Regions from separate parts of the Vibrio algivorus genome, predicted to be linked through region 1. Evidence: riboswitches for the same ligand, from Rfam matches in the RefSeq annotation. Region 1 holds a riboswitch; each other region holds the start of a gene.
What was found. A riboswitch is a leader RNA that binds a small molecule or an ion and turns the genes downstream of it on or off. The one in region 1 is predicted to bind thiamine pyrophosphate.
Positions count from the first base shown of each region.

Region 2: linked by a shared signal. The riboswitch ahead of thiC (phosphomethylpyrimidine synthase ThiC) and the one ahead of thiD (bifunctional hydroxymethylpyrimidine kinase/phosphomethylpyrimidine kinase) in region 1 are both predicted to bind thiamine pyrophosphate.
Region 3: linked by a shared signal. The riboswitch ahead of thiB (thiamine ABC transporter substrate binding subunit) and the one ahead of thiD (bifunctional hydroxymethylpyrimidine kinase/phosphomethylpyrimidine kinase) in region 1 are both predicted to bind thiamine pyrophosphate.

Region 1 is NZ_BSPV01000003.1:672,632-675,913, reverse strand. Features, by position in the region: gene QQJ93_RS04815 (DMT family transporter) at 1-899, shown strand, start outside; gene thiD (bifunctional hydroxymethylpyrimidine kinase/phosphomethylpyrimidine kinase) at 908-1,756, opposite strand; TPP riboswitch at 1,813-1,913, opposite strand; gene QQJ93_RS04805 (sterol desaturase family protein) at 2,297-3,094, shown strand; gene QQJ93_RS04800 (zinc transporter ZntB) at 3,128-3,282, opposite strand, start outside.
Region 2 is NZ_BSPV01000019.1:25,546-28,827, reverse strand. Features, by position in the region: gene QQJ93_RS16025 (voltage-gated chloride channel family protein) at 35-1,408, shown strand; TPP riboswitch at 1,471-1,568, shown strand; gene thiC (phosphomethylpyrimidine synthase ThiC) at 1,689-3,282, shown strand, end outside.
Region 3 is NZ_BSPV01000006.1:450,318-453,599, reverse strand. Features, by position in the region: gene mpl (UDP-N-acetylmuramate:L-alanyl-gamma-D-glutamyl-meso-diaminopimelate ligase) at 1-828, shown strand, start outside; gene QQJ93_RS11115 (flavin prenyltransferase UbiX) at 924-1,553, shown strand; TPP riboswitch at 1,650-1,747, shown strand; gene thiB (thiamine ABC transporter substrate binding subunit) at 1,838-2,809, shown strand; gene thiP (thiamine/thiamine pyrophosphate ABC transporter permease ThiP) at 2,857-3,282, shown strand, end outside.

The DNA of each region.
Region 1 (3,282 bases):
ATCAAGAAGCCAAAGCAACGATAATATTAATCCTAACCACTATTTTTGCCGGATTAGGTTGGATTTTTTCCAAGCAAGCGATTATGGGTCTCCCTCCTTTTGCTTTTATTGGAACACGCTTTGTCGCCGCATCGTTATTCTTACTACCTTTTTGCTATAAACAATTAGTTGCTTTAACTCGCGGGCAAATTATTAATGCTGCGAGTGTTGGCTTATTAATGTCCTGCGCACTACTCACTTGGGTAACCGCTATTTCTGTTACCGATACCTTGGCAGAGGGCGCCTTTATTTCAAGTCTTGCCATGCTGTTTGCACCACTTGTAGGCTGGGCTCTTTTTAAACAAAAACCAATCCGCATGTTTTGGATTTCTTTGCCATTTGCAGTTTTAGGGTTAGGTTTTCTATCTTTATCTAACGGTTATCAGCATTCTCCTAGCCAAATCTGGTTTTTAATATCTGCTGTATTATTAGCCTTTCACTTTAATTTTAATGCTAAATATGCCCAAAGCGTTCCAAGTTTAGCGTTAGCCTGTATTCAACTTTTTGTGGTCGGTACAGTGGGAACTATCGCTTCACTTTCGCTAGAGCAGTGGCCCGATCAAGTCAGCAATGAAACTTGGATGTGGGTAGCATTAAGTACCATTTTAGCCACCAGCTTACGCTATGTAATGCAAACCATAGGACAAAAGCTCACCACATCGGGCAATGCGGCAATTATTATGATCTTAGAGCCGGTGTGGGCAAGTTCATTAAGTGTGGTCTTTTATGGCGATGATATGCCGATAGGAAAAGTAATTGGTTGCGCTCTGATCCTGTGGTCGCTCTTTGTTTACCGAGGTGGCGCTAAATTATTAGAAAGGCGGCAAAAAAGGCTGCCGCCTGAGCCCAACAAAGAATAATTAAGTCTCTATTTACTCGCTTGGGCATAAAAATGGTGAACGGGACCGGATCCTTTACCCACATTAAGCTCATCGGCATGAGTTAATGCATTTGATAAATACTGCTTAGCATGCCCAATCGCCTCTGTTAGATCAAAACCTTGTGCCAAATAAGAAGCGATAGCAGAAGAAAGCGTACACCCTGTTCCGTGAGTATTTTGGGTTGCAATACGTCGATGAGTGTAGACCGCGGTTTGGTTTCTTTGAATAAGCCAATCTCGGCTTTCCTCACCTCTAAAGTGCCCGCCTTTTAATAAAATATCCACCTTATGCAATTCTGAATGGGCTTTTAACTTCTCAATAAAGCCTTCAATTTCACTCTCTGATTTTGGTTCAGGCTCCCCAATCAACAACCCGGCTTCAGGTAAATTCGGTGTGATTAATTCTACTAAAGGAATAAGCTTTTCTTTCAGTGTATTAATTGCGGCAGGTTGAATTAATGGGTCACCGCTAGTGGCAACCATAACTGGATCTAACACTACATTCATTAAGTTATAGTGCGTTAACTTTTCTGCTATTACTTCTATTACATCACTATCGTTCAACATACCAATTTTAACTGCGGCAATATTGATATCAGAACAGATAGAATCGAGTTGCTGACCAATAAATTCAGCTGAAACAGGAAAGATGGCATCTACTCCTTGAGTATTTTGCGCTGTGAGTGCAGTAATAGCAGAACAGGCAAAACTTCCTGTTGCAGAAATAGCTTTAATATCAGCTTGGATACCAGCTCCACCACCAGAGTCCGATCCTGCGATAGTTAGTACATTAGGAATATTAGAAGTGTGTGGCGATGGGAAAGTTGATTGAGACATGCATTACTTCCTTTTAGCGCACAGAAGTAATACACATGTAGAGATAAAAAAAGCTCAACACGTTGGTACTAGTTCCCTACGCTGATGTTAATCAGATCAGGTTCAACGGGTCTCACATAAGTGATCTCAGCCTTTGCTGGCTCCCCGACTAATATGCTTAATGCTTGGATGTTTATGATTTAAACTATACCGAAAGTAATTTGAATTGCAGTTAGGCAACAAATAAATGAGGGCGAATGAACGACGTCTACAAAACTACAACTTCAAGTACAACGGATATAACCAGGCACCAATGATGGCTTTAATGTAGAGTTAACCGTTCAAATTGTAAAGCCATTCACTCAAAACAAGTGATCATGTTCTTATCCCCAAGTAGCTTCAAAGATACAAAATTCAAAGCTATCATTTAGCCTTTAGACAGGAAAGATTGACACAAAAAATATCGACTTGGGTATATATGAAATTTTTCTTATAAAAGAGCTATCTATTCATTAGCATTTACTGTAATCACGATGAGACCAAACCATGCCAGACCTATTGATGTCACAACAATCACTTATTCGAATTAGTGTATTTACTCTAATTCTGGTAAGCATGGCGATTTGGGAAATCAAAAAACCGAAAAAGCGTCTCACTCAACCTAAGCTCTATCGATGGACCAATAATTTAGGTTTGGTATTACTTAACAGCGTTCTATTACCTTTCACTCTTCCATTTCTAGCAATCAGTTTTGCCTATTTAATGCAGAACAACCACGTGGGTTTATTTTATTGGTTTAACATCCCTGCATGGCTAAATGTAGTATGTAGCTTACTCTTATTAGATATCGTGATTTACTGGCAGCACCGTCTATTTCATAAAATCCCACTGCTTTGGCGCTTACACCGCGTGCATCATGCCGACCAAGATATCGACGTCACCACCGGTTCGCGCTTTCATTTCATCGAGATTTGGCTTTCGATGCTAATTAAACTCGCAACAATTGCCTTGTTAGGAATTTCTCCCCTAGCTGTCTTTGTATTTGAAATCATACTCAACGCCAGTGCGATGTTTAACCATAGTAATGTGTCATTGCCTTATCGCATGGATGAGCGTTTAAGAAAATGGATTGTCACACCAGATATGCACCGAGTTCATCATTCTATTCATCGCAATGAAACCGACAGCAACTACGGGTTTTGTTTATCCGTTTGGGATCGTTGGTTTGGTAGTTATATTAGCCAACCGAAAGGTGGCCATGAAAATATGACCATTGGGATTAACTTATTCCGCTCAACCAAAGAACAATCTCTATTAAAGATGTTGTCACAACCGTTTAGAAATAACACAGACGGCTGAGCTTATGTTCATTACTCTCTGAATATGCGAAAACTAAAAGAACCTCAGCCATCGCAATAAAATAAATTCTAATACAAACGTCACACCAAGCCCTGCACAAAAGATAAAGAACGCCAATGGATTATCAACGCCGGGGATTCCACCAACATTTATACCTAATAAACCAGTTAAAAAGCTGACAGGAAGAA
Region 2 (3,282 bases), on a different contig from region 1:
CTTAGCATTAATATTAATTATATTAGGTAGATATATGTCTCACCCATTAAACGCTAATCCAAAGCTATTTGCTCAAATTCTACGATGGATTGCTATCATTATTCCTGTTGCATCTGTTATCGGTGCGCTTAATGCTTTCTTCTTATGGATTTTGTCTGAAGCAACCGCGGCACGAGAAGCAAATACTTGGCTTCTTTATTTATTACCTTTTTCTGGCCTAGTTATTGTCTACTTGTATAAAGAGTTAGGCAAAAACTCGGATGGTGGTAATAACCTCATCATGGATGAAATACATCAACCTGGAGCTGGTATTCCTACTCGCATGGGTTCACTGGTTTTAATTACGACGGTGATCACCCATTTATTTGGTGGCTCTGCGGGCCGTGAAGGAACGGCGGTACAGATTGGAGGGGCAGCTTCTAATTACTTTGCTAAGATTTTTAAGTTATCAGAATCAGACAGGCGATTACTGCTTATCTCGGGTATTGCTGCGGGCTTTGGTGCAATTTTTGGTACACCTTTGACTGGTGCTATTTTCGCGCTAGAGGTGCTCGCTATAGGGCGTTTAAAGTATGATGCTATAGTTCCAGCCTTATTTTCTGCTATCGTTGCTGATATGGTCTGTACGGCGTTAGGAGCACATCATACTCATTATCGCATTGACTTTTTAGAGTCATATCAATTACTCGACCATGTTGTGAAAGTTGATCCGTTTTTATTGCTTAAAATTTTAGTGGCAGGTGTGGGCTTTGGATTAGCGGGTTATCTTTTTGGTGAGCTCACACATTCGTTAAAAGATTTTTTTAAATTGACTTTGAAAAACCCATATTTGATTGTGTTTGTTGGCGGTATTCTGGTTATTTTAATTACTAAGCTGATTGGTAACTATGACTATACAGGCTTAGGGGTTTACAGTTACCGTGAAGGTGGGGTGAGTATTGTTTCAGCTTTCCATCAAGGTGGCGCTGAATGGTATAGTTGGTTGTTTAAATTAATATTAACTGCACTCACTTTATCGGTTGGATTTAAAGGTGGGGAAGTTACGCCATTATTTTTCATCGGTGCAACGCTAGGTAATACTTTAGCTTGGGCTTTAGGTGCGCCACCTGAATTGTTTGCTGCCCTAGGCTTTATTGCTGTATTTGCCGCAGCGACTAATACTCCGTTAGCCTGTACTATCATGGGTGTAGAGTTATTTGGTTCAGAGTACATTTTATACTTCGCTGTTGCTTGCTATACCGCCTATTACTTTAGTGGTCATACAGGTATTTACTCTTCGCAACGAGTTGCTGTTCCTAAGCTATTTGATTTAAAAGATACGCCTAAGTTTGATGGGAAAATAGGTCAACTACGTGAAACCCAATCAAGTTTATTTGCATCACTACTTAAGAAATTAAGAAATAAATAGGAGATAAGTCGTCATTTATCAATAATAACGGTTGATGATTATAAATTGAGCTAATATACTTTTTCTACTTGTCGGAGTGCCATAAGGCTGAGACCGCTATGCGGGATCCGTTGAACCTGATCAGGCTAATACCTGCGAAGGGAACGAGAGAAGAGTAATCTATTCACATTATTACCCCTCTATTTGTGTATCTGTTTTTACAGATTCGCTCTTGTGCATCAAAATCCGTCAAGCATTTACCCCTCGGGACTTCTAACTCATACAGTTAAAGGAAAATGCTATGTCGTCAAGTCGTAAACAAGCCAGAATGGACGCTAAGAATTTTATTAATTCTCTATCTGTCCAACCTTATCCCAATTCGCAAAAAGTTTATATTCAAGGAAGTCGTTCTGATTTACGTGTTCCTATGCGTGAAATCAACCTCGCAGATAGTTTTGTCGGAGGCACCAAAGATGACCCTATTTTAGAGCCAAATCAGCCAATTCACGTCTACGATACCTCTGGTTTTTATACCGATCCTAATTATCAAATCAATCTATATAAAGGCCTACCCAAGTTGAGGGAGTCTTGGATTGAAGAAAGGGCGGATACGGCTTTTCTAGATTCAGTGAGCTCAAAGTTTACCCAGAAAAGGTTAGATGATGACACTTTAGATGACCTGAGATATGGAAATTTACCGAAAATTCGTAAAGCAAAATCAGGCTGTTGTGTGACGCAATTACACTACGCCCGTAAGGGAATCATTACCCCTGAGATGGAGTTTATTGCAATACGTGAAAATATGGGACGTCAAAAATTTGCAGATGAACAACTCAATCAGCAACATCCCGGCGAAAATTTTGGTGCTCACCTCCCTAAAGAAATTACTCCAGAGTTTGTTCGTCGTGAAGTAGCCGAAGGGCGAGCAATTATTCCATCCAATATCAATCACCCAGAATCTGAGCCAATGATTATTGGTCGTAATTTCTTAATTAAAGTAAATGCCAATATTGGTAACTCATCTGTCTCATCATCGATTGAAGAAGAAGTCGAAAAGCTGGTTTGGTCGACTCGTTGGGGTGGCGATACCGTTATGGATCTTTCGACAGGCCGTAATATTCATGAAACTCGTGAATGGATTCTGCGTAATAGTCCTGTTCCAATTGGCACAGTTCCGATGTATCAAGCATTAGAAAAAGTAAATGGTGTTGCAGAAAATCTCAATTGGGAAGTTATGCGCGATACTTTGATTGAGCAAGCTGAACAGGGAGTTGATTACTTTACTATTCATGCAGGTGTTTTATTACGTTATGTTCCTATGACAGCTAAGCGTGTTACGGGAATTGTTTCTCGTGGGGGCTCTATTATTGCTAAATGGTGTTTAGCACATCATCAAGAAAGTTTTCTATATACACATTTTCGTGAAATCTGTGAAATCTGTGCTCAGTATGATGTAGCACTGTCACTTGGGGATGGTTTGCGCCCTGGTTCAATTGCTGATGCCAATGATGAGGCGCAATTTTCTGAGCTACGTACTCTAGGGGAGTTAACTAAGGTTGCTTGGGAATACGATGTTCAAGTCATGATAGAAGGTCCAGGACATGTTCCAATGCATATGATCAAAGAGAACATGGATGAACAATTAAAACATTGCCATGAAGCGCCATTTTATACATTAGGTCCACTGACCACCGATATTGCCCCTGGCTATGATCATATTACTTCTGGTATTGGTGCTGCAATGATAGGTTGGTTTGGTTGTGCGATGCTTTGTTATGTCACACCAAAAGAGCACTTAGGTTTGCCAAATAAAGAAGACGTTAAGACGGGACTTATTACTTATAAACTTGCAGCTCATGCCGGTGATTTGGCCAAAGGACATCCCGGAGCACAAA
Region 3 (3,282 bases), on a different contig from region 1:
CATCCACGCACACTGGTGATGAATAATTTAGAGTTCGATCATGCTGACATCTTCGATGATCTTGAAGCGATAAAGCGTCAATTTCATCATTTAGTTCGTACGGTTCCTGGCAACGGTCGTATTCTGATGCCAAGTAATGATGATGGCCTGCAGGATGTTATTAAGCGTGGTTGCTGGAGCGAATTAGAATACATTGGCGATGATGGTCACTGGAAAGCCGAAAAAGTAAAAAAAGATGGAAGTCACTTCCAAGTGTATTTAGATGGCAAACATTACGGTGATGTAATGTGGGATTTAGTCGGTGATCATAATGTGAATAACGCATTGATGGCGATTGCTGCAGCGCGTCATGTTGGTGTTACTCCAGATCTGGCTTGCGAAGCACTCGGTAAATTCATCAATACTAAGCGTCGTTTAGAGCTGAAAGGTGAAGTTAAGGGTATTAAGGTGTATGACGATTTTGCTCACCACCCAACAGCGATTGAGCTTACTTTAGAAGGCTTACGCAATAAAGTTGGTGATAGCAAAATTATTGCGGTGTTTGAGCCTCGCTCAAGCACGATGAAAATGGGCGTACATAAACAAACTTTAGCCGCAGCCTTTAAGCATGCCGATGAGGTTTGTTTATATCAACCAAGTAATATTCAATGGTCGGTAGAAGAGGTGGCGAAGCAGTGCTCTCAACCAAGTTATGTTGATGACAATATTGATAGCTTTGTGGGACATATTGCAGCTCAAGCGCAAAGTGGCGATCAGATCTTAGTGATGAGTAACGGCGGCTTTGAAGGGATCCACGCCAAACTATTACAAGCTTTACAACAAAAATAGTAAAAAGATCATAGTAAGCAAAAAGATCATGGGTAGTAAAAAGATCATTATGATCTTTTTACTTACCTAACTCATTCTCTATTGAGGAAGCGAATATGTCTCAATTGACGGAAAAGAAAATCACTCTGGCTTTCACTGGAGCCTCCGGCGCACCCTATGGATTACGTCTATTAGAGTGTTTGTTGGCGGCTGATTACACAGTCTATTTACTGATCTCATCAGCCGCTCGTGTCGTGATGGCAACCGAGCATGATTTAAAGTTACCAAGTGGTCCAGAGGCTGCACAAAAAGTTTTGGCTGAACACCTTAAATGCCGCAGTGATAAGTTAATCGTATGTGGTAAAGAGGACTGGTTTTCTCCCGTTGCTTCAGGTTCTGCCGCACCGAAACAAATGGTAGTGTGTCCATGTTCTGCTGGTAGTGTGGCTTCGATTGCTCATGGCATGTCGGATAACTTAATTGAACGTGCGGCTGATGTGGTAATGAAAGAACGTGGTCAATTATTGTTAGTGGTACGTGAGACGCCATTTTCTACTTTGCATTTAGAAAATATGCACAAGTTATCGCAAATGGGCGTTACTATAATGCCGGCAGCACCAGGTTTTTATCATCAACCGAAAACCATTGAAGATTTAGTCGATTTTATGGTAGCGAGAATTCTCGATCATTTAGGCATTGAACAAGGTTTAGTGCCTCGTTGGGGATACGATCAGCGCTCTAGCTAACAGTATTGTTATTAATAGTGAATAACGACTCGCCACTTGTTAAGCAAGACTTTACAATTTAGATATATACCCAAGTAACTTGAAGTTACTTGGGTATACAACTCATCGGGGTGCTGAATCATGTGATTTGGCTGAGATAACACCCGTGACCTGAACCAGATAATGCTGGCGTAGGAATTGAGTGAGTTTCTCCTCCTTTTCCCTGTGCCGCTCACTAAATAAGGATTAATCTAGTGAACTTCACACCTAAAGCTTCTAGTTTGCTTGCTCTCTCTTGTGCTGCAATCTTTTCTACTTCAGCGCTTGCTAGTTCAGAACTAGCTGAACAAAAGCCGACCTTAACCGTTTATACTTACGACTCTTTTACTTCTGACTGGGGCCCCGGCCCGAAAATAAAACAAGCTTTTGAGGGGCAATGTGGCTGCAACCTAAATTTTGTTGCCTTGGATGATGGTGGTTCAGTACTCAGTCGTATTCGTTTAGAGGGCAACAACACCAAGGCGGATGTTGTACTGGGGCTAAATAACAATATTATGGCTCAAGCTCAGCAAACGGGGCTACTTGCCAAACATGATGTTGATACCTCTCAAGTCACTATTCCTGGTGGTTGGAATAACCCTTATTTTGTGCCTTTTGATTACGGCTATTTTGCTTTTGTGTACAACAAAACCAAAATGAAGAATCCGCCGAAAAGCTTAAAAGAATTAGTCGATCGTGATGACTTCAATATCATTTATCAAGATCCGCGAACGTCGATTACCGGGCAAGGTTTATTGCTGTGGGTGAAAGCGGTTTATGGTGATAATGCGGCGCAAGCATGGCAAAAAATTGCCGATAAAACCGTTACGGTCAGCAAAGGTTGGTCAGACTCTTACCCTATGTTCTTAAAAGGGGAGAGTGATATGGTGCTGTCTTATAGTACTTCTCCGGCTTATCACATCATTGCTGAAAATGATCAACAATATGCTGCAGCTAATTTTACTGAAGGCCAATATGCACAGATTGAACTGGCGGCTAAAGTGGCAAGTACTAAGCACCCTAAATTGGCCGATGAGTTTATGCATTTTATCTTAACGGATGCTTTTCAATCTGTGATGGCAACGGGAAATTGGATGTACCCTGTGACCGATATTGAATTGCCTAAAGGCTATGACCAATTAACGCTGCCAAGCAAGATGCTGTCATTAGAGCCTGAAGTGGTTGCTAAACAGCTGAAAGGTTGGACTCGTGAATGGCAGATGGCTTTGTCGCAATAACCACATGACAACTCTTTTCGCTTTTAAGATTCTAGTAGGTTGCTAGCGTGGTTAATGTTCCTGTTCCTAAACTTGGCGTAGCGGTTGCACTGGCAATTTTTTTGTTTGTCAGTGCCACTATAGGAGCGTTAGTTCAGTATGCGCCAAGCCTAAATATCAGTTGGGTTTTATCCGATCCTTATTATCGTCATATCACCTTCTTTAGCTTCTATCAGGCATTCTTTTCGACTTTGTTGAGTGTTGGTTTAGCGATTCCGGTTGCTCATGCGTTATCTCGACGAGAATTTAGAGGCAAGTCGCTGTTATTGAAACTGTTTGCTTCGACATTGGTATTGCCGGTGTTGGTTGGGGTATTCGGTATTTTAGCTATTTTAGGTAATAGCGGTTTAGTCGCTAGTGCGTTTAAAGCTTTTGATGCCCGTTTACCATTTTCAATTTACGGCTTAAATGGCATTTTAGTGGCTCATGTATTT